3 regions of the Bacillus sp. MC1252 genome follow, and region 1 is predicted to be linked to each of the others. Evidence: riboswitches for the same ligand, from Rfam matches in the RefSeq annotation. Region 1 holds a riboswitch; each other region holds the start of a gene.
The links. Region 1 has a riboswitch for thiamine pyrophosphate ahead of tenA (thiaminase II). Riboswitches for the same ligand answer to the same signal wherever they lie in the genome.

Region 2: another riboswitch for thiamine pyrophosphate. It lies ahead of tenA (thiaminase II); the one in region 1 lies ahead of tenA (thiaminase II).
Region 3: another riboswitch for thiamine pyrophosphate. It lies ahead of thiC (phosphomethylpyrimidine synthase ThiC); the one in region 1 lies ahead of tenA (thiaminase II).

Annotation. Positions count from the first base shown of each region.
Region 1 covers NZ_CM166369.1:1,147,893-1,154,431, reverse strand. The annotation lists gene thiO (glycine oxidase ThiO) at 1-461, opposite strand, end outside; gene tenI (thiazole tautomerase TenI) at 445-1,062, opposite strand; gene tenA (thiaminase II) at 1,037-1,747, opposite strand; TPP riboswitch at 1,826-1,935, opposite strand; gene ACYH0L_RS05695 (monovalent cation:proton antiporter family protein) at 1,989-3,836, opposite strand; gene prpE (bis(5'-nucleosyl)-tetraphosphatase PrpE) at 3,999-4,742, shown strand; gene ACYH0L_RS05685 (RluA family pseudouridine synthase) at 4,783-5,676, opposite strand; gene ACYH0L_RS05680 (NAD kinase) at 5,694-6,494, opposite strand.
Region 2 covers NZ_CM166369.1:3,502,169-3,508,707, forward strand. The annotation lists gene ACYH0L_RS18070 (energy-coupling factor transporter transmembrane component T family protein) at 1-43, opposite strand, end outside; gene ACYH0L_RS18075 (ABC transporter ATP-binding protein) at 33-1,631, opposite strand; gene ACYH0L_RS18080 (ECF transporter S component) at 1,606-2,205, opposite strand; gene tenA (thiaminase II) at 2,202-2,888, opposite strand; TPP riboswitch at 2,976-3,079, opposite strand; gene ACYH0L_RS18090 (hypothetical protein) at 3,136-4,263, opposite strand; gene ACYH0L_RS18095 (type 1 glutamine amidotransferase domain-containing protein) at 4,405-5,061, opposite strand; gene ACYH0L_RS18100 (hypothetical protein) at 5,316-5,480, shown strand; gene ACYH0L_RS18105 (DUF1304 domain-containing protein) at 5,705-6,076, opposite strand; gene ACYH0L_RS18110 (ORF6C domain-containing protein) at 6,082-6,336, opposite strand.
Region 3 covers NZ_CM166369.1:2,427,339-2,433,877, reverse strand. The annotation lists gene nadA (quinolinate synthase NadA) at 1-199, shown strand, start outside; gene safA (SafA/ExsA family spore coat assembly protein) at 332-1,579, shown strand; gene ACYH0L_RS12525 (YhcN/YlaJ family sporulation lipoprotein) at 1,713-2,330, shown strand; TPP riboswitch at 2,757-2,867, shown strand; gene thiC (phosphomethylpyrimidine synthase ThiC) at 2,994-4,754, shown strand; gene ACYH0L_RS12515 (hypothetical protein) at 4,788-4,943, opposite strand; gene ACYH0L_RS12510 (hypothetical protein) at 5,135-5,317, shown strand; gene ACYH0L_RS12505 (protein kinase family protein) at 5,353-5,997, opposite strand; gene ACYH0L_RS12500 (intercompartmental signaling factor BofC) at 6,237-6,539, shown strand, end outside.

The DNA of each region.
Region 1 (6,539 bases):
ACCGCATAAGGCTCAACATGAACATCTTCTTCAATGAAACCTGCTCCCATGATGTCATCTGCGATTTGCGGCATACGTTTTTTCACACAACTTGCTTCAAGCCATTGAAACGTGGACAAATGCTGCATCCGGCAAAGTGCACGTTTTTCTTCTTCTGTAAAGGCCACCTTCATAATACCGCCCACTGATGTCCGAATATCAATGCCTGATTCATGCTGAAGATCGACTTTTAATTTTTCATATAATGTCTGGCTTGCTCTGCCTACCTGAAAGAAAATATCCTCATGACCCTCTCCTTCAGCATGTGCACCAAGCATTCCAGCAGCCGCACTCGTCGTTTGCTTCCCTATCTCATTTGCCTCAAGTAATAGAGCCTGCTTTCCTGCTTTTGCAAGGTGATAGGCAATTGACATCCCTATGATTCCACCGCCAATGATTGCAATGTCATAATGCTTTTTCATAAGGATTCTCCTTTAGCTTTTTAGAAAATGCTTGCGCCATGATGTGCGGCTGATGGTGTGTGAAAATTCCCGACATGACAGCAATCCCTTTCACATTCACATGCATCAAGTCCGGGATTCGATCAGGCGTCAATCCACCAATGACCACCACCGGAATGGACAGCGCAGAAGTCAGTTCTTCCACAAGCTTTACGCCTCTCGCCTTAAGCCCTGGTTTACATGAGGTGTCATATATGTGCCCAAACATGACATACTCTGCACCACTTTCCTCGGCCGCTTTGGCTTCTTCTATCGAATGAACAGACACACCCGCATGAAGGTGAGGAAATTTTTGTCGCAGCTCCTTTGGCGAAAAGCTGTGACCTGGGAGATGTACCCGGTGAATATTGGTGAGCAGCGCAACGTCTACTCGGTCATTGATAACGAGTTTCTCTTTCGGTACACCTTCTGAAAGGAGTTGTCTCACGAGATCAACAAGTTCACTTGCTGTTTTAGACCGTTCCCGGATATGAATAAAGTCCACTTTAGATTCAATGGCTTTTATTTGCTTGATCAGCTCATTGACCGGAAACGAATCATTTGTCACTGCGTGGAGTTCCATTTGCACCAACCCCATCCAAGCATGCTGTTTGCCACGTTTCTTTTTTATACGCCATCTCCCAGAAATGGTATTCGTAATAGCTTGAAATCACAAAATTTTCTTTCATATTGGCCCGCACATGTTCTGGTGCTTTTTCCGCAAGTTCATCAAAGCGGTTGACCTGTTCAAAGACAAGCTCTTTAAACCAATCTCCTCCATATGTCAAAATCCATTCTTGATAAATCGGATGGTCAGGTGTCGTTTGTTTCAGCTTTTCTCCCACCTCATAATATAGCCAGTAGCACGGCAATAACGCGGCTAAAATTTCTTCAAATCGTCCGCTTTTCACAGACCTGTACATATGTGAGGTATACGCATAAGCAGTGGGTGAAGGCTTAAAGCTTTCAAGTGCTTCATCAGAGATCTGAAGCAGCTCTGTGAACTTTCTATGCAGCGATAGCTCTGCTTCATACGTGCCCTGCGCATGATACGCCATTCTGCCCGTCGTATGTAAGTCCTCACTAATGGCAGCTCCATATGCTTGCATCTTTGCGAAATGAGTTAAATAATACGAATCCTGCATCACGTAATAGGTGAACCGATCGAGTGAAAGTGTGCCATCTCCAATCCCTTTCACAAAAGGATGCGTAAAGCTTCCATTCCACCATGTTGCTGCTGCCTCTTTACATTCCTTTGAAAATGTCATGTTTCTCTCCTCCTGTTTCTTCATATAAAAAAGCCACTTTCCGCGTGGAAAGTGGCTTGGAATTTGTAAAAAGCATAGTCAAAAACCGCACCACTTCCCTACGCAGGTATGAACCTGTTCAGGTAATGAGGGTCTAAAAGTCGACACTTTTATCTCAGCCCTTTTAAAGGACTCCCCTAGTGGATCAAACATATAATGTTGTACCTCTATCTTAATCAGGAATTGTTCATTGGTCAAGGGTTCATTGCAACTCTAATTGGGCTCTAAGTCCTGCTACATACTCCCGGGAACCTGACACAAGCACGCGGTCTCCGCTTCTGAGCGTCGTATCTCCGTGCGGTACTAAGCTGTCTACCCCTCTGAAAATACGGACAAAGACCAAATCACCGATAAACGGAAATTCCCTCAGCATGACATTATGATACCGATGATTGTTCATTTGAATTTGATACAAGGAAGTATCCTCATTTGTTAACAATCGAATCGCATCTGGTGCTTCAATCAAGGCTCTTAGCACCGTTTTAGATGATAGGAAATTCGAAAACGTATCAATACCCGCTTCCTTCAATGTCAGCTCTGCCTCAGCTTTGTTGACACTAGCAATGACTTGTTTCGCTCCTTCTTCTTTTGCAAATAAAGCAATTTCCTTATTTTGCGTCTCGCTGCCTGTTGCTACGACTAGAACATCCTCCCGGCCGATGCCTGCCTTTCTCAGCGTCTCATCGTCGTACTCTTCAATCGCTTCAACTTCAAAGATCGAATCGGCAAGCAGTGCTTCTTTATTTTCTTGAAAAACGTGCAAAATACGGATGTCATATTCATCCTGATGCAAGTCAAGTGTCACAGGTAAAGTCAGCTGGTTTGCGCCAATAAAGGTCACACGCTTTTTTTGATTCGCTTCTTGTTCTTTTTTAAACAGCGCTTTAAACCAAACAGGCGTTAAAATACTCGTCAGCACAGCGACTAAAATCAGTGCGCCTGACATTTTATGATCAATGACACCGAGCCGCTCCCCAATCGTCGCAGCTGCAATGACGAGTGATAACGTCGATGTTAATAAAAAGCCGGAGCCGATGACTTTTTTCATGTCATACCATTTTTTCAAATAAAGAATTGGAATTAGCTTACTAAGCAGTAATGCAATAAACAATAGCGGAATCATGATCATAATGGTTGGGTCCTTGAACAGCGCCCATATATTCAAGTCCACACCGACCATCACAAAAAAGATCGGGATTAAAAATCCGTAACCAAATGAGTCCAGCTGCTGAACAAGCTCTTTATTTGGCGAAAGAAGGGACACGAGCACGCCTGCTAAAAACGCCCCAAGAATATTTTCAGCACCGAGTGATTCAGATAAGGCAACTAAGACTATAATGAGAGTAAAGATTGCCCTTGTCCCAATTTGCACCGTTCCTTTTGACATGGACTGAAAAATGGATTTTGTCTTAAATACTCGGCCAAATAAATAAAGAAGAATGCCTGCTGCAAATAATAATAGCAGAAGCCACATGTTCCCTGTTCCATCGCCATAAATGGAGGAAAACACAGCAAGTAAAATCATTGTCACCAAATCTGCAATGACGGCCACAAGCAGAATGATTTGACCAATATTCGTCTGCATCAACTTTTCCTCTTTTAAGGTCGGAACCACTACACCTAATGAGATGGTGGAAATGATGAGTGTCATTAAAAAGGCATTTTGAATAAACCCTGCAAGTACAAACGCATAGGACAGGATAAAGGAAATACAAAATACCCCAAGAAAAATTATGGTGGCTGCTTTAAACGTATTTGGTTCTTTTAAACCATTTGGAAGTTCTCGTGCTTTCTTCTTTGATTCAAAAGAAGAAAAATCTATTTCAAGTCCACTTAAAAACATCAGAAAAATAAAACCGAGCATGGATAACGTATCTAGCCATGCATCATGTTCGACAACCAGTTGAAACCCGCTTTTTCCAATGATGAGCCCCATGATAATTTCAGCGACAACGACCGGAATGGTCAACTTAAATCGGTGCAATAAAATGGGGGTGAAAAAGGCGACAATAATAACGACAACGAGTGATGAAACAGATGTATGCTCCATTGGCTAAAGCCTCCTAACATTGATGTTTAATCTTTTAAGTCTTACGTTAAAGCATTGATTCTAACAATTGCCTAAATGAAATGAAAGCCATTCGTTATATGTTCTAAAATTCAAACTTCTTTATACCCGATGAATGGATGAGAAAGATCAGGAGGAAACCTTATGAAATTCGATATCATTGGTGATATCCACGGCTGCTACGAAGAGCTGCTTACCCTCATATACAAACTAGGATACGAACTCAAACATGGATTACCCGTCCATCCTGATAAGAGAACGCTAGCACTTGTCGGTGATTTAACAGATCGAGGCCCTCAATCAGTAGACGTGATGCAATTTGTCATACATGCCTATTCACATGGAGCGATCCGTTACGTGCCTGGAAACCATTGCTTTAAGCTTTATCGCTATTTGAAAGGAAATCCCGTTAAATTACTGCATGGCATTGAAACAACAGTGAACGAAATAAAAAAACTGCCGCTTCATGAAAAAAACAAATTATCACATGAATTTAAACAGTTATTTGAGAAGGCTCCGCTTTATGATGTGCTGATCCCAGATGAGCTGATCATTGCACACGCAGCGATGAAGGAAAAGGATATTGGAAAGGAGCCGAATAAACAGATGCGATCCTATCTATTATTTGGCGCTGTCACAGGAGAGACTTGGCCAGATGGACGACCTGTGCGGAAGGATTGGGCAAAGGAATATGAAGGAAAACCGTGGATTGTTTACGGTCATACACCGGTGAAAGAACCTCGATTCGTTGGCAAAACAGTCAATATTGATACAGGCTGCGTTTTTGGAAATCAGCTGTCGGCTCTTCAATATCCTGAGCTTGAAACTGTCTCTGTCCCTTCATCTATGCCTTATGATGATTCTAGATTCCAGCATTTCACATCATAAAAACCCGGCCCTGCTTTGCAGGTGACCGGGTTTTCATTGTTTAAAGAAGCAGTGCCTTCATGTCAGCTGGCAATGGAGCCGAAAATGTCATTTGCTCACCTGTCATCGGATGAGGAAAGATAAGGGTTTCACTATGCAGCGCCTGCCGGTCTATCCGCTCGCTCGTTCCGCCATACAGCGTATCACCGATGAGCGGATGACCAAGATATTGCATGTGCACACGAATTTGATGTGTTCTTCCAGTTTCAAGTACAAGAGACACATCCGACATGTTCAAATCAGCGTCTACCTGTCGTACTGTATAATGCGTCACTGCCTCCTGGCCAGCCGCATCGACCATGCGTTCAATGATACTATCCCCTTTTCGGGCAATTTTTGCACGAACGGTTCCGTGCTTTTGTGCAATTATGCCCTGTGTAAAAGCTCTGTACGTTCGCTTGACCTCCCCTTCTTTTTGCGCTTTTGATAAAAGGCTGTGTGCAAAGCGATGTTTGGCGACAAGCATCACGCCAGATGTATCACGATCAAGACGGCTCACCAAATGAACCGTCAGCCGCACAGACTGCTCAGCATAATGGTAAAGCAGACCATTTGCAATACTATGCTCAGGATGCTCTCTAGAAGGAATGGATGGGATATATGGCTTTTTATTCAGCACAAGCACATGCTCATCCTCAAATATAATATCCAGCGGAATCGGAGCTGGTTTTAGACCTTCACTCACTTTTTCCTCAGGAAATAAAATGGTGAGCCTGTCTCCCTCGTGAAGCTCGTATCTCACGGTGACATGCTCTCCATTAATCAGCAGATCACCGCCATCAAATTTAATATCCGTCAGCATTCTTTTTGAAATGCCAAGATCAATTAAAAAGTCCTTTAAGAGCAGCCCCTTTTCTTTGGCTGTCATGGTTTTGGTTAACGTAAAGTATTCCAGCGAGAACGACCTCTTTCTTATTCTCCTTTTCCGATAAAGGAATCTTGCACCCTTTTCCAAAACGGAAATGGTCTAAATCGGGCAAAACGAACATTCTCGTCTGCCACCCGGCATTGAATAGATTTAACATCTTTATGAAGCAGCGACAAATGATCAATTGTTACCTGAAAATCAACATCATTAATTGGTTTGATTACACAAGTATGGTGGTCTGGCAAAATCAGCGGTGAACCGACCGTACGGAATACTCTGTTGTTGATTGAGGCCATTTCTGCCAGCTGAATGGCTCTAATGGAAGGGTGGATAATGGCGCCCCCAAGTGCTTTATTATAGGCCGTACTGCCAGATGGCGTAGACAAACAAAGACCGTCTCCTCTGAAAGTTTCAAAAAGCTGACCCCTAATTTCAACATCTGCCACAAGCGTACCTTCCATACTTTTAATCGTACATTCATTCATTGCTAAATATTTCTCTTCCCGGCCGCCATCGTTGTATCTGACGATGACTTCAAGAATCGGATATTCCACAATATGATAAGGTGTTTTGGCAATCGCTAGGACAAGCTTTTCGATTTCACTTGGCACCCAATCAGCATAAAAACCAAGATGACCTGTATGAACACCAACAAAAGCCGTTTCATTCAGGCGGTTGCTATAGCGGTGAAAGGCATATAAAAGGGTTCCGTCTCCTCCAACAGTAATGACAAGATCCGGTTCCTCTTCATTTAATTCCATTCCAAAATCCAATAAGTAGGTCTGAATTTTATTTTTAAGTGTGTCAGATACAGAATTCCCTTTCGAAGAAACTGCAAATTTCATGAATTCTTCTCCTTTTCCACCTTGCTGCTATGAGAGGGCAGCATC
Region 2 (6,539 bases), 1.3 Mb from region 1:
TAACTGGATTCACAGTGGATAGAAAGGAGTGATTACTTTGCAATCGTCAGCACGTCCTTTCTTTCAGCCACATAGCGATAATGCAAAGGCACTCTCAGCTGATAAGAATCAACGAGTTTCTGATTTGAAAATAAATCATAAGGCGTGCCATCATACACATGCTCTCCTTGGTGAAAAAGCAGCACCTGATCTGCGCACTCATCGACGATCTCCATATCATGTGTGACCATCATAACAGTGGTGCCTTGGCGTTGGCGCTCTTTTAAACGTCTGATTAATTCCTTCGCCGTTTTTTCGTCCTGCCCGAAAGTCGGTTCATCTAACATTAATACATCCTGATCAAAAAGAAGCATTGTGGCGACACTTAATCTTCTTTTTTGCCCTAAACTTAAGGTGAAAGGATGTGCTTTCGCATGCTTCTCTAAGCCGAACTCTTCCAATAGCTGAACCGTTTTTTCTTGTACAACTGATTCTGGCCAATTTCGCTGTCTTCCGCCAAATGCGATTTCATCAAACACCGTGTCTTGTATAAATTGCAGCTCTGGATTTTGAAAAACAAAGCCTGCTTTTTCATATAGTAATCGGTCAGACCACTTTTTGAGATGTTTTTCTTTTAAGAAAATATGGCCTTTTTTGATTGGCTCTAAGCGGATTAAATGTTTGAGACATGTACTTTTTCCGCTTCCATTTTCCCCGATGATCGCCACCCAATCTCCTGCTTTTATATCCAACCGAAGGTCATTCATAATCCTTTTTTTCCCGTAGCTTAATTGAAGATCCTCTGTTCGAATGATTGTCTCTCGATCTGTTGATCGGACTTTCTCACGCCGCTCTTTGCTTGACTCAAAGGTTTGCATAAGTGTTTGACTCAGTGGGTGAAATGGATCTTGAATAATAGTGGACCATTTCTCGGGAAATATTTTTGGACGCCAAATGCCTGCCTCTTTCATTTCTCCCTCATATGCTGTCATCACATCTTTCGGAGATCCATCTGCCAAAATGCAGCCTTGATCATCTAATAAAATAACCCGGTCCATCCATTCGATGACACCGTCTAGCACATGCTCCACAAAAATCATGGTTTGATCCTGATCAGCTGCAAGCTGCTGTAGCAGCTGAAATATCTCCATTCTGCCTGCTGGATCAAGCTGTGCAGTCGGTTCATCAAAGAACAGAACATCCGGCTCTAACGCTAGTAAACAAGCAAGCGCCAATCGCTGCTTCATGCCGCCTGATAATGTGTGAATATCTGTATTCGGATCGACATCCAGTTGTACTTTTTGCATGAGATGCCGAATGATGTCATCCATCTCTTCACGAGGTACAGAACGGTTCTCTAAGCTAAATGCAATTTCTTCATTGACCCGGTGCATACAAAACTGGGAATCAGGGTCTTGAAACATGACGCCTGTATGTCTTTGTAACATCACTTCTCCCTGCACGTCTGCTTCCATATGTTCTGGAATAATTCCAGCAAGAACCGAAATGAGCGTGGATTTTCCGCTTCCGCTTGGCCCTAAAATGAGCACCTTTTCCCCTTTTTGAATAGAAAGAGATACTTCATGCAGAACGGGCTTAGGCTGTTCATAAAAACGGACAGTGAGATTATTGCACGCGAGAAATGAATCCATGCTGTTCACCTTTGTTTCGTTTTTCTTTCATGATGGCATATTGATTCAGTACACCGGTCTTGGATAATGCATCCACTACAACTTTCGCTAAGCATCCCCCAAGTATCATACCGCTGATGATTTGAGTCACAAGTGTCATGAGTAAAACTTGAGGCGTGTAATAACCAAATCCATTGGCCATCAGGCTATATGCCATCGCTCCAACAGCTGCAAAGGCACCAGACAGCATAAGTGTCCACATGCGATATCGTTTATAACCAAAAAGAGCGAAGGCGATTTCTGCCCCAAGTCCTTGGCATACACCAATCAGCAGAGCTGAAAGACCGAAGTGGCTGCCTGTCAGTAATTCCACGGAGGCTGCGGCTGTTTCTGCAATGAGGGCAGCTCCCGGCTTTTGGATGATATAAGCGACGATTGGACTGGCAATCACCCAAATCCCAAACATGATATTGCCTCCTGCTGGACCCACAAGTGCTGTAATCGGTAAATAAAGAGTGGACCACCCTAAGTAGATCACACCGCACGCCACAGATAGAATCACGGCAAGGACGACTTCTTTCATCTTCCACGTCATGATGAATGCACCTCCAGCTTGACTGGCCACTCTTCCACAGTGAACGCCATTTCCCAGAATTTGTACTCAAGCTGACAGCTTAAGAAGAAGTGCTGTTTCATTTTTTCTTTTTCTTTCTCACTTGCTCCTTCCGCCCACTGATCAAGCCTTTTGCAAAGCTCAACTGTAACAGAGTCAGTTAACCCGCCATAAAACGTGATCCACTCATAAAATGGATGTGCCGGGTCAGGCTGCACGTCTGAAAGCATTCGTTTGCCTATTTCCCAATATGTCCAAGGGCAAGGAAGCAAAACAGCAATAATTTCTCCAAGTGTGCCTCCCTGTGCGACTTGCAGCATGTGATGAATATAGTGATGAGCACTCGGCGCCAACGAAGCACCTTGAAGCTCATCATATGCTACACCTGCCACTCGGCAAAGGTTTTGATGAGGATGCGTCTCACTATCTAGTACAAAAGCCATCTGCTGATGGAAAAAGGCAATGTCCTCTCTATCTGTACACCTGCTGATTGCTGCCGCATAAATTTTAATAAATGCATGTAAGTATTCTGCATCTTGTTTGACGTAATGAATGATCTGTTCCTTTTCAAGCTTTCCTGCTGCCAGCCCTCTGACAAACGGATGCTGATAAATGGCTTCAAATAATGGTTCCGCTTCTTTCCTTAATTGCGTTGAAAATGTCATAAAAAAAGCCTCCTCTTCTTCAGTTGAATAAATGAAAAAGCCACCCCAAATGGAGCGGCCTTCTTATCAATTCAATCATGAATAAGACAAGGTCCAGCTCCACTTCCCTCCGCTAGTACGAACTAGATCAGGTTCAAAGGGTCCAAGATTTTCTCTTGTCTCAGTCATACATGACTCCCCTAGTGGACTTTTGTCATTTAATTATCTTTACTCTACACATGTGGCGATTTGATGTCAACCGCCTTTCTTAATTCAATGTTTTAATTGTTGGCAGCTTCTCGATCCCTGCAGCATAGTAAAAATTAAGAACACTGAAGAAATCAATCGGCTTTCCTGTTTTTAAATCAACGGCTAAAATATGATCGCCGTAATTTGTCAAATCATCAAGGTCTAGGCGTCTTGGTGTTGTCTTCCCGAGAGTATCAACAAAGGTATCATGATAATATTGCCCGCTTGCAAACGATGATTGATGGTACATAAACAATGTCTCCACATCTAAGTAGACGAGAATGGCCTCTGAGGAACTCGCATAAGGAGCTGAGTACGACACTGGTGCCGAAATGCTTTTCACTTTCACACTTGAAATCGAATGGGTTCTCTGTTCATATTTTCCATCATATGAGAAATAAAACACACGCTTCCATTCATAATCTGCTGTCTTCGATTGCTTGTTATATACTTTTGTGCCATTTGCAAATACATCACCATTTGCATACTCAGCTACAAAGTATTGCAGGGTTGACGATAGAGATACAGCACCTGTGAAATTAGGTGGATTTTTTGCATTAACCTGTAACGTGTAGGAGTCTCCGAAGTCTCCACCGCTTGTGATACCAAATGCGTAATCACCAGCTGGTAAATTGGTTAACCCAAGAAGACTGCCAGCCGGCTGAATGAGATCCGTTGGGTAGGCTTGTCCTGTTTCATAATCAACAACAAATAATTGGACGAAATAATCAGGATTTGAAGAGGTAATCCGGCTGATGAGTGCCTGGGGTGAAGACGTGCTTAAAAACCATAAATCAACTGGATCGTCCTCTGTTAAGACAGCCGATTGGTTGATTGCTAGTCCATCAATGGAGCGTACGGCAGACGTGCGCAGCTTTCCATCTTTAGCGGCTTTTCGTTTGATACTTATTCCGTTTTTCTTATCTACTTTAAATGTTTTTTTCATTTGCTTCTGTTGAATAGCGGTTCCTTCATCCTGCTTCAAAAACGACTCTTGCACTTGCTGAATGGCTTTTTCCGTCAGTGGCGACACTTTTCCATCTGATTTTGGCGCTTCTTCTGCTTTTAACGCTGGTGAAAATAAACCTGTTGTCACAAGTAAAACAGACAGTAAAGCTGCGGTGATTTTTACGTAAAATGCTCTCACAGGAACATCCCCTTTTCCCTCATTTGGGTTTTTTACCCTGTGATCATTTTACCATTATTCCAGTAATTGTTTCGGTCTTTTTTAGGACATTTTTATAACAAAAAAACCAGCCGTATGCGTTACGACTGGTTTTTGGTCATTTTATACAATGGTTTTGACAAATAGTCGTGCTGTTTCTGCACTTGATCCTGGGTTTTGTCCAGTAATGATTTGTCCATCAACAACAGCGAATGGCGCAAAAGCTTCTCCTTTTTCAAACACCGCTCCTTGCTCACGAAGCTTTGTTTCCAATAAAAATGGAACCTTTGATGTCAGCTGAACGGCATCCTCTTCCTCGTTCGTGAACCCTGTTATTTTTTTTCCCTCAATAAATGATTTTCCATCACGATCCTTCACATCAACAAAGGCTGAAACACCGTGGCAAACGGCTCCGACTGCACCATTTTTTTCTGAAATCGCTAAGATCGCATCAGCTAACAGCTGATTGGATGCAAAGTCGATCATTGGGCCATGTCCTCCCGCAAAGAAGATCCCATCATAATCAGCTGGGTTCACATCTGTTAGCGCCTTTGTGTCTTGAAGTAATTCAAATACATCCTGATATTGCGCTGGAACACCTTCAGGAATTGAATTTTTATCTATCGGTACAGTTCCACCTTGAATGGAGACAATTTGTACGTCTAGTTCATTTTCTTTAAAGATGTGAAATGGCTCCGCCAATTCTTCTAACCATAAGCCTGTTGGGTGTCCGTTCATTTCCGGGCTGCTTGTCGATACTAATAAAACTTTCTTACTCAACTTGATCATCCTTTCGATTCATCATGTGGTTATTTTATATTTTGCACAATTAAATATCAAGCAATTCGACTTCGATGCAACTCTTTATGTGATACCCGATTTTCTAAAAAATATGCCATCACTTCAAATCTCATCACTATGTCACATTCTGTTGGTAGGGAATTTCATGTAAAATTGCCATTGAGTGATATAATATGAGGAAAGATTGACAGACCTCTCGTGCTGGAGGGAACTTTTAAAGGAGTGGAAAAGAGATGAAAACCTATTCGATTGTGATGATCATCATCACGCTCTGTATCATATTGGCCGTCTTCTTAATGAACCTAACAGGGGTCATGTACGGAAAAATCATTTTGGCTGTTGCCGTAGCTCTTTGTCTGACATCCATTATCCGTTTGATGGGTCTTCGAAAAAGATAAAGCCGCCCTTATCAGAGCGGCTCAGCTTGTTGACAAAGGGCTAAAATGATCTTTATTTTAGCCCTTTGTCTTCTTTTCAGCGTGATAGAAAACCTTTGAAGTCTACGTGTACCGGAGCAGAGCGAATTTGAGATTCGTGAGCACCTGCACGCAGGACTGACACCGAATGCGAAGGTTTGTCTACACGCTGAAAGCCGTCCTTATCGGGGCGGCTTTATTTAAGATTAAATCGCCAGCATAAGCGCAATTAATGCGAGCAAGGCTGGTACTCCTTGTTTGATGATAATGGATTTATTGGATGTTACACCGCCAAATACCGCTGCGATGATCACACAAAGAATGAAAAATAGCTGAATCATATATCCAACGGTATTCGATCCGAGAATGAGCCCCCAAATGAGCCCTGCAGCTAGAAACCCGTTATAAAGTCCTTGATTGGCAAACATCACCTTCACATTTGGATCTTTTTGTAAGTGTTCAGGGAGCCGGAAAGATCTCTTAGCCATCTTTGATTCCATAAAAAACATTTCTAGTAACATGATGACAATGTGTTCTATCGCGACAATTCCTACTAAAATCATTGCTAAAATATTCAATTTAGTTAATTCCTTTCTGATAGACGATCACGAATCTCTATTTTGTCCGTGTATAAATCAAAGTCTTGTATTAATTCTAGCGCTTCAGTAAACCGACTTTGTGGAATGTCTTTCATTTTCCTTACACCGAATTCCCTTTTAATAAAAGCCATGATGGTATTGATATGAAGCTTACCATGGCCATCATACTCCAAATGGCTGCAAAAAGTCTGCATCGTCCCTCGAATCACCTTTAATTGCTTGGCAGTGACACAACTCATTGGTAACGCTCATCCTTTCCTGTTTTTTAACAGCTAAAAAGAACCGTGAATGAAAGAAAACCTTCCAGTCTCTATTATATAATGGTTTCATTCGGATATCAAAATAAAAAAGAACAAACATTCGATCAAAAAACGATCATGTGATAAAAATCCTTATCTCAACACATCAAAAAGCCGGATTCAATGGTAGAATCCGGCTTTCT
Region 3 (6,539 bases), 1.3 Mb from region 1:
CCAGCACCCGGATAAACAAATTGAATCCCTTAACCCAGATATGTGTCCATGTTTGACCATGAACCGTATTGATCTGCCTCATTTGTTATGGTCACTTGAAAGTATTGAGAAGGGTGAGCCGGTTGGTTTGATTCAGGTCAATGAAGAGATAACAAAAGAGGCTTTGCTTGCATTAAATAAAATGCTCACCATTAAATAAAGCATCAGCCCCTCCTATCAGAAAACAAGTTTTTATCATATCGGCTTGTAAATAGGCATAAATTTATGTTGAAACATATTGTACTTCTGACATAACCGCTACGTTCACGTTTTGCAATAGGAGGGGAAAACGTTGAAAATTCATATTGTGCAAAAAGGAGACTCCCTTTGGAAAATTTCAAAGAAATACGGAGTCGACTTTCAAGAATTGAAAAAACTAAATTCACAGCTCAGTAATCCAGATTTGATCATGCCGGGTATGAAGATCAAGATTCCATCTAGTGGTGTTCCTGTGAAAACAGATCACCAAAAAGTGAAAGAAATGCCAAAGCAGAAAGAACATCCGTATGTGAAAGAAAAGCCAAAGGATGTCGTGCAAGTGCAAGATACGAAACCGAAGGAAAAGCCAAATGAACCGGTACCTTATGTACCGCCAGTGCCAAAGATCGAGCAGCCAGTTTTTCCGCAAGTTGATGTGAACTATTATCAGACCAATCTCTACCAGCCATTCACGCCTCCTCCCAAAAAAGAACATCATGAGAAAAAAGATCACTTTTATGAAAAGAAAGATCATGTTCATGATGAGAAGAAGGACCATAAAGATCACAAGGATCATTTTTATCATGAAAATAAGGACCATAAAGATCACAAGGACTATTTTCATCATGAGAATAAGGATCATCACAAAGATGAGGTGGCAAAGGGATATGATCCGTTTATTCATATTCCGCTTCAAAAAGAGGAGGGAAAAGATATGGAGCATAGCAATTACCCAAACCTTCCTAACTTCCCACAAATGCCGAATGTTGGAGGGACAGCAGTAGGAGGAATGGCAGAAAATAAAGATCATCACCAGCATCCTCATCATGAATCATATGATCCTTATTATGGTCATGGTCATTACATGCCTGCGATGTATCCATATCCGCAGCAAATGGTGCCGGCTTCACCTATCTTACCGGGTTCAGGTCTTTGTTATCCGGTCCAGCCCTATTATCACCATCACATGATGCCGTATCCTTACCCGGCCCAGCCGTATTATCCAGCCTATCAAGCGCCAGCTTACTACGGGGAAAATCATGAGCATCATGCAAACGATGGACATCACTGGCACCACCATATGCATCCAAATACAGGCGCAAATGCGAACGTGAATGCGAACGTGAATCAAGGCTTTTATCCAAACGCTTCAAATGAAGCCTATGGCAAGGAAGACTGCGGTTGTGATGATGGCATGAAGCATCATCATCAGCCATGGCCTGGACATTATCCAAATCCTGTTCCTTATGGTCAAATGGGGGCTTATCCTGCTCAGCCTTATATGCAGCCATATCCGGGTCAATCCGTTTTTGCAAGACCAGAAGAAGACGAAGAAGATTAATGACAGAAGGGACGATCTCAATCGTTCCTTTTTTTGTTTATAACTGACAGCTTGATTTTTCCCTGAACTGTACATGCTAAAACAGAGCCAGTTTCGCGCTCATGAGATTGAATTTGTACAGGGGGTTTTTCGTTTGAGACAAAAATGGCAAAAAACAATCGCATTAGTGCTTCTTCCTATTGGTTTAACTGCATGTGGTACAAATGACAATGCGGGTGTAGATACTCGTTATAATCAATCAGGCCAGCCGGTCGGTTATCATTCGAATCAACGGGCGGCAGACAATAACCAAGATCACCAAGGCCCAATTTCTGAGCTTATGGAAGGGATGAACGAAAATACAACGAATGTTGATTATCGTTCGCGTCCTACGGAGGATCAAGTGAGAATGCCGCTTACTGGCGGAGATGGACGCTACAGTCATGGAGATATGAATTATCATAACCAAATGTCGTTCTCTGGCTACGATAAACAAGAGAACATACAGCGTTCACGAAAAATTGCGAACCGCGTGAATAAAATGAATCACGTAGCAGACTCACAAGTTATGGTCACTGATGAAAATGTCTATATTGCGATTAAATCGGATGGACGTCTGACGGAAGAGGGCGTATCACAAGTAGAAGAAGCAGCGACTCGTTATGCAGATGGAAGAGCTGTCCAAGTCATCAAAGATGAAGGAGCATTCACACGCTTCAGAGATATGAGAAAAACACAATTTGAAACAGGACAAACAGGCATGACCCGATAGTTGAATGAATAAAAAAGGCTAAAGTTCATTACGAACTCTAGCCTTTTCTTAAAAAAATATCTTGATGCCTATATAAAATTCGTAAAAGAAATAACAGCCAAATCCAAGTAATAAAATACCAGCAATAATGGATGTCCACTTCATCATCGTCCGATTCATCACTGATAAATGTTAGAAATGTTTGCAATCGACTAGAACTTCCTTTGAACAAGTAGTTTGTATAAAAAATTCTTCATTTAGATTAATTATACATAGTAGGAAAAAAGGATCAATGATGATTTCTGATTTGATCGAAATAAAGGGGAAGCTGTTGTATAGAAGTTTGCATATCATGCTCATCGGTACAGCTTGTAGGGGAAAGGAACTATTTTCCTGAATCTTCTTTTTTTCATATCGTCTCTATGATAAACTGATGTGGAAATCAATAAAAGTGACTAGGGGTGCCCGCTAAAGTGGGCTGAGAGAGAAGCTTAAGTTTCTTAACCCTTTGGACCTGATCTGGCTCGTACCAGCGTGGGGAAGTTGAAGATGATACATGTGTCATATGAATGACATTCATGTTTTTTTCTGACGACGAAACCAGGTTCTCAACATAGAGCCTGGTTTTTTGCTGGTGCTGATTCCATCCTGTCCGATGACAAAAAGAGAAGGAGAGAACAGCAAATGAAAGAAAAGAAAAATGTCCCATCAACCCAATCTTTACTATCAAGCTTTGACGGAAGTCGAAAGGTGTATGAGCAGGGCTCAAGACCTGACATCTTGGTGCCAAAAAGGGAGATTATGCTCTCAAATACTGTGACACAGGCGGGCGACATTCAAAATGACCCGATCCGTGTGTACGATACAAGTGGACCGTACACAGATGAAAACGCCCATATTGATGTTACAAAGGGTTTAAAGCGTCTTAGAGCGGCGTGGATTAAAGAAAGAGGAGATACAGAAAGCTATGAAGGTCGTCATGTGAAACCAGAAGATAACGGGTATCGTTCAAAGGGGAAAGAGTCCTTTCATCATGTCCATACTGATTTTCATCATGTGCCGCTCCGCGCGAAAAATGGCGCCAGTGTGACACAAATGCATTATGCAAAAAAAGGCATCATCACACCTGAAATGGAATTTATCGCTTTGAGAGAACAGCTGAGCCCTGAGTTTGTGAGAGAGGAAGTAGCTAGCGGAAGAGCAGTCATCCCAGCGAATATTAACCATCCAGAAAGTGAGCCGATGATTATTGGAAAGCATTTTCACGTCAAAATCAATGCGAATATTGGCAATTCAGCTGTGACGTCATCCATCGATGAAGAGGTAGAGAAGATGACGTGGGCGATCAGGTGGGGGGCAGACACAATGATGGACCTGTCCACTGGGAAGGACATTCATACAACGAGAGAATGGATCATTCGGAATTGCCCAGTCCCAGTAGGAACCGTTCCCATTTATCAGGCACTTGAAAAAGTGAATGGAGTGGCAGAAGATTTGACGTGGGACGTGTACAGAGACACATTAATTGAACAAGCAGAGCAAGGTGTAGACTACTTCACGATTCATGCGGGCGTACTATTAAGGTATATTCCGCTTACAGTCGATCGGGTAACGGGAATTGTGTCAAGAGGCGGAGCTATTATGGCAAGGTGGTGTCTCGCTCATCATCAAGAAAACTTTCTTTATACCCATTTCGAAGATATTTGTGAAATTATGAAAACCTATGATATTGCTTTTTCTCTTGGAGATGGACTCAGACCAGGTTCGATCGCTGATGCAAATGATGAGGCGCAGTTTGCAGAGCTGAAAACGCTAGGGGAATTGACAGAGATCGCCTGGAAACATGATGTACAGGTGATGATTGAAGGACCTGGACATGTCCCAATGGATAAAATCAAAGAAAATGTCGATAAGCAGATGGAGATTTGCAAAGAGGCACCATTTTACACGCTAGGACCTCTTACAACAGATATTGCCCCGGGGTATGATCACATTACATCCGCTATCGGCGCTGCCATGATCGGCTGGTATGGAACAGCCATGCTCTGCTATGTGACACCAAAAGAGCATTTAGGTTTGCCGAACAAAGAAGATGTGAGAGAAGGTGTCATTGCTTATAAAATTGCCGCACATGCAGCTGATCTAGCAAAAGGACATCCTGCTGCTCAAAAGCGCGATGATGCATTATCGAAAGCCAGATTTGAATTTAGGTGGCGGGATCAATTCCACCTGTCACTTGATCCAGAAAGAGCTTTGGCGTTCCATGACGAAACATTGCCTGCTGAAGGCGCAAAGACCGCTCACTTTTGCTCCATGTGCGGACCGAAGTTTTGCAGTATGAAAATTTCTCATGATATCCGCAATCAATCAGAAGAAGTGAAAAAAGAGATGGAGAAGAAGGCAAAAGAGTTTATCAGCCAAGGAAGTCAAATCTATCAATCCTAAAAAAAGAACCTCGCACTCCTTTTGTGCGGGGTTTTATAAAACGGCTGAAAAGGCTTTTCTCACGAGATGGAAAAGTGCTCTTACTGCAATCGCCATGATTTCCATACTCGGAATCAGGGCATCTGTTAAATGAAACAAGACAGTTTGTCTCTCTGGGGATGTTCTTTTCTTTTTCTTTTTCTGTTTCATGAAGACAGCCCCCTTTTTAAACAATATACTTCTTTGCAGATTAGAGAGATAGAGATGTTGTGTGAATTTAAACAAAATTTAAACTTCTTGTGTTTGGAAGGAAAGAAGGAGGGGAAACGAGTTGAGTAGAGAATGAATGAAAAGAGCTGACCTTACCAGTTAGCGAACAAGAAAGAGTGGAAGGTGATCTTATGATGAAAGTATTCAAGGTAACATTTCATATGAACAATGGGGAAGTGCTTGATTTCGAGCTGAAACGTCCAGCTACCTACGATGTGTATAAAAAAATTGAGGAATCCAATCAATGGTTTAAGCTGAATAATGAAATCATTAATCTATTAAATGTAAATAGTATCCATGTAGAAACAGAATAAAACAGAAAAGCCGCTCGGAAGGAGAGCGGCTTTCGTTATGCGGAGAAATCATTTCGGTTGTTAAGCTGGCCGCGGGAGAGCCAGTTCTTTTTATATAAATAGGCAATCACTTCAAGCCACAGACGCGGCGCTTTTTTAGGGAAAAAAGGTTTTTGGTAATAGGCGTAAGCGGCTTTTAAATCATTCCATTGATGACATGTTTTCGTTTGGGTGAAGCGGGCAACGTCGATCACCTTAACGAGGCCTTCCTTTGTTAATATCAGGTTGCGCAGATGGATATCTGAAGGGTTTAACCCTTTCTCACGTGCTTCTTCTAGCGCTTCATCTACTTGTTCAATCATTTGTTTCTTGATCGGAATACCCTTTGTCAGGCATTCATAGAATGTGTAGCCTTTAATATATTCCATTAAAATATACTGATCCCCAGACTCATAAATCTCAGGGTAGTATGACGAACCGGAAAGTTTTTCGTAAATTGCTGCCTCTTTGCGGGCAATGTGTTGATAAGAAGGGAAAAAGACTTTTAGCGCCATTTTCTTGCCAGCTTTTTTATATGAAAATACATAGGCACTTCTTCCTTTGCCGCACAGCTCAAGCTCTGCCGGTTTTAAGGTGAGCTTATTAAAACGTTTTTCTTCATGATACTGAATCGATTCGGCTAATCTTTTGATATCTGACATTGACTTCACCTTCTTTGGTTTCAGTTTATGCGGCTGAAAAACGAATGATGAAAAAACCGTTTCATTCGATAAAGCAATGGATTGTATAAAACATAACATTTACGAATGAAGGATACAACGAAAGACTCTTAAAACGAGTCAGTGTAATCGGTTTGGTTAATGTTTAGAAAAATGGGTCAAACTACATATGTCATGCATCGATCTTATGTTCTAAAGAGGTGTAAATAGTGAAAGTGAAGATGAAACGTTTCGTTACAGGACTTATCATGACAAGTGTTCTTTTTTTCGCTGCGGATATGGAAGGAAAAGAACACTTGCAAAAGCAGTCAAACACCATCACCGTGCAGCTTGAAAAAGTCTATCTAGACGGCGATGTGAGTATTGAAAGACACCGGGCATCATTAGAAGACAAAGACACATTTTGGACGCAGTATAAAGGCTGGACGCTGGTAGAACAACAAGAGGATTTTGCCCTTTTTAGAAAACAAATTGATGATATCTCTCCATTAAGTAAAGCAAATGGATATATCGGATTATCAGAG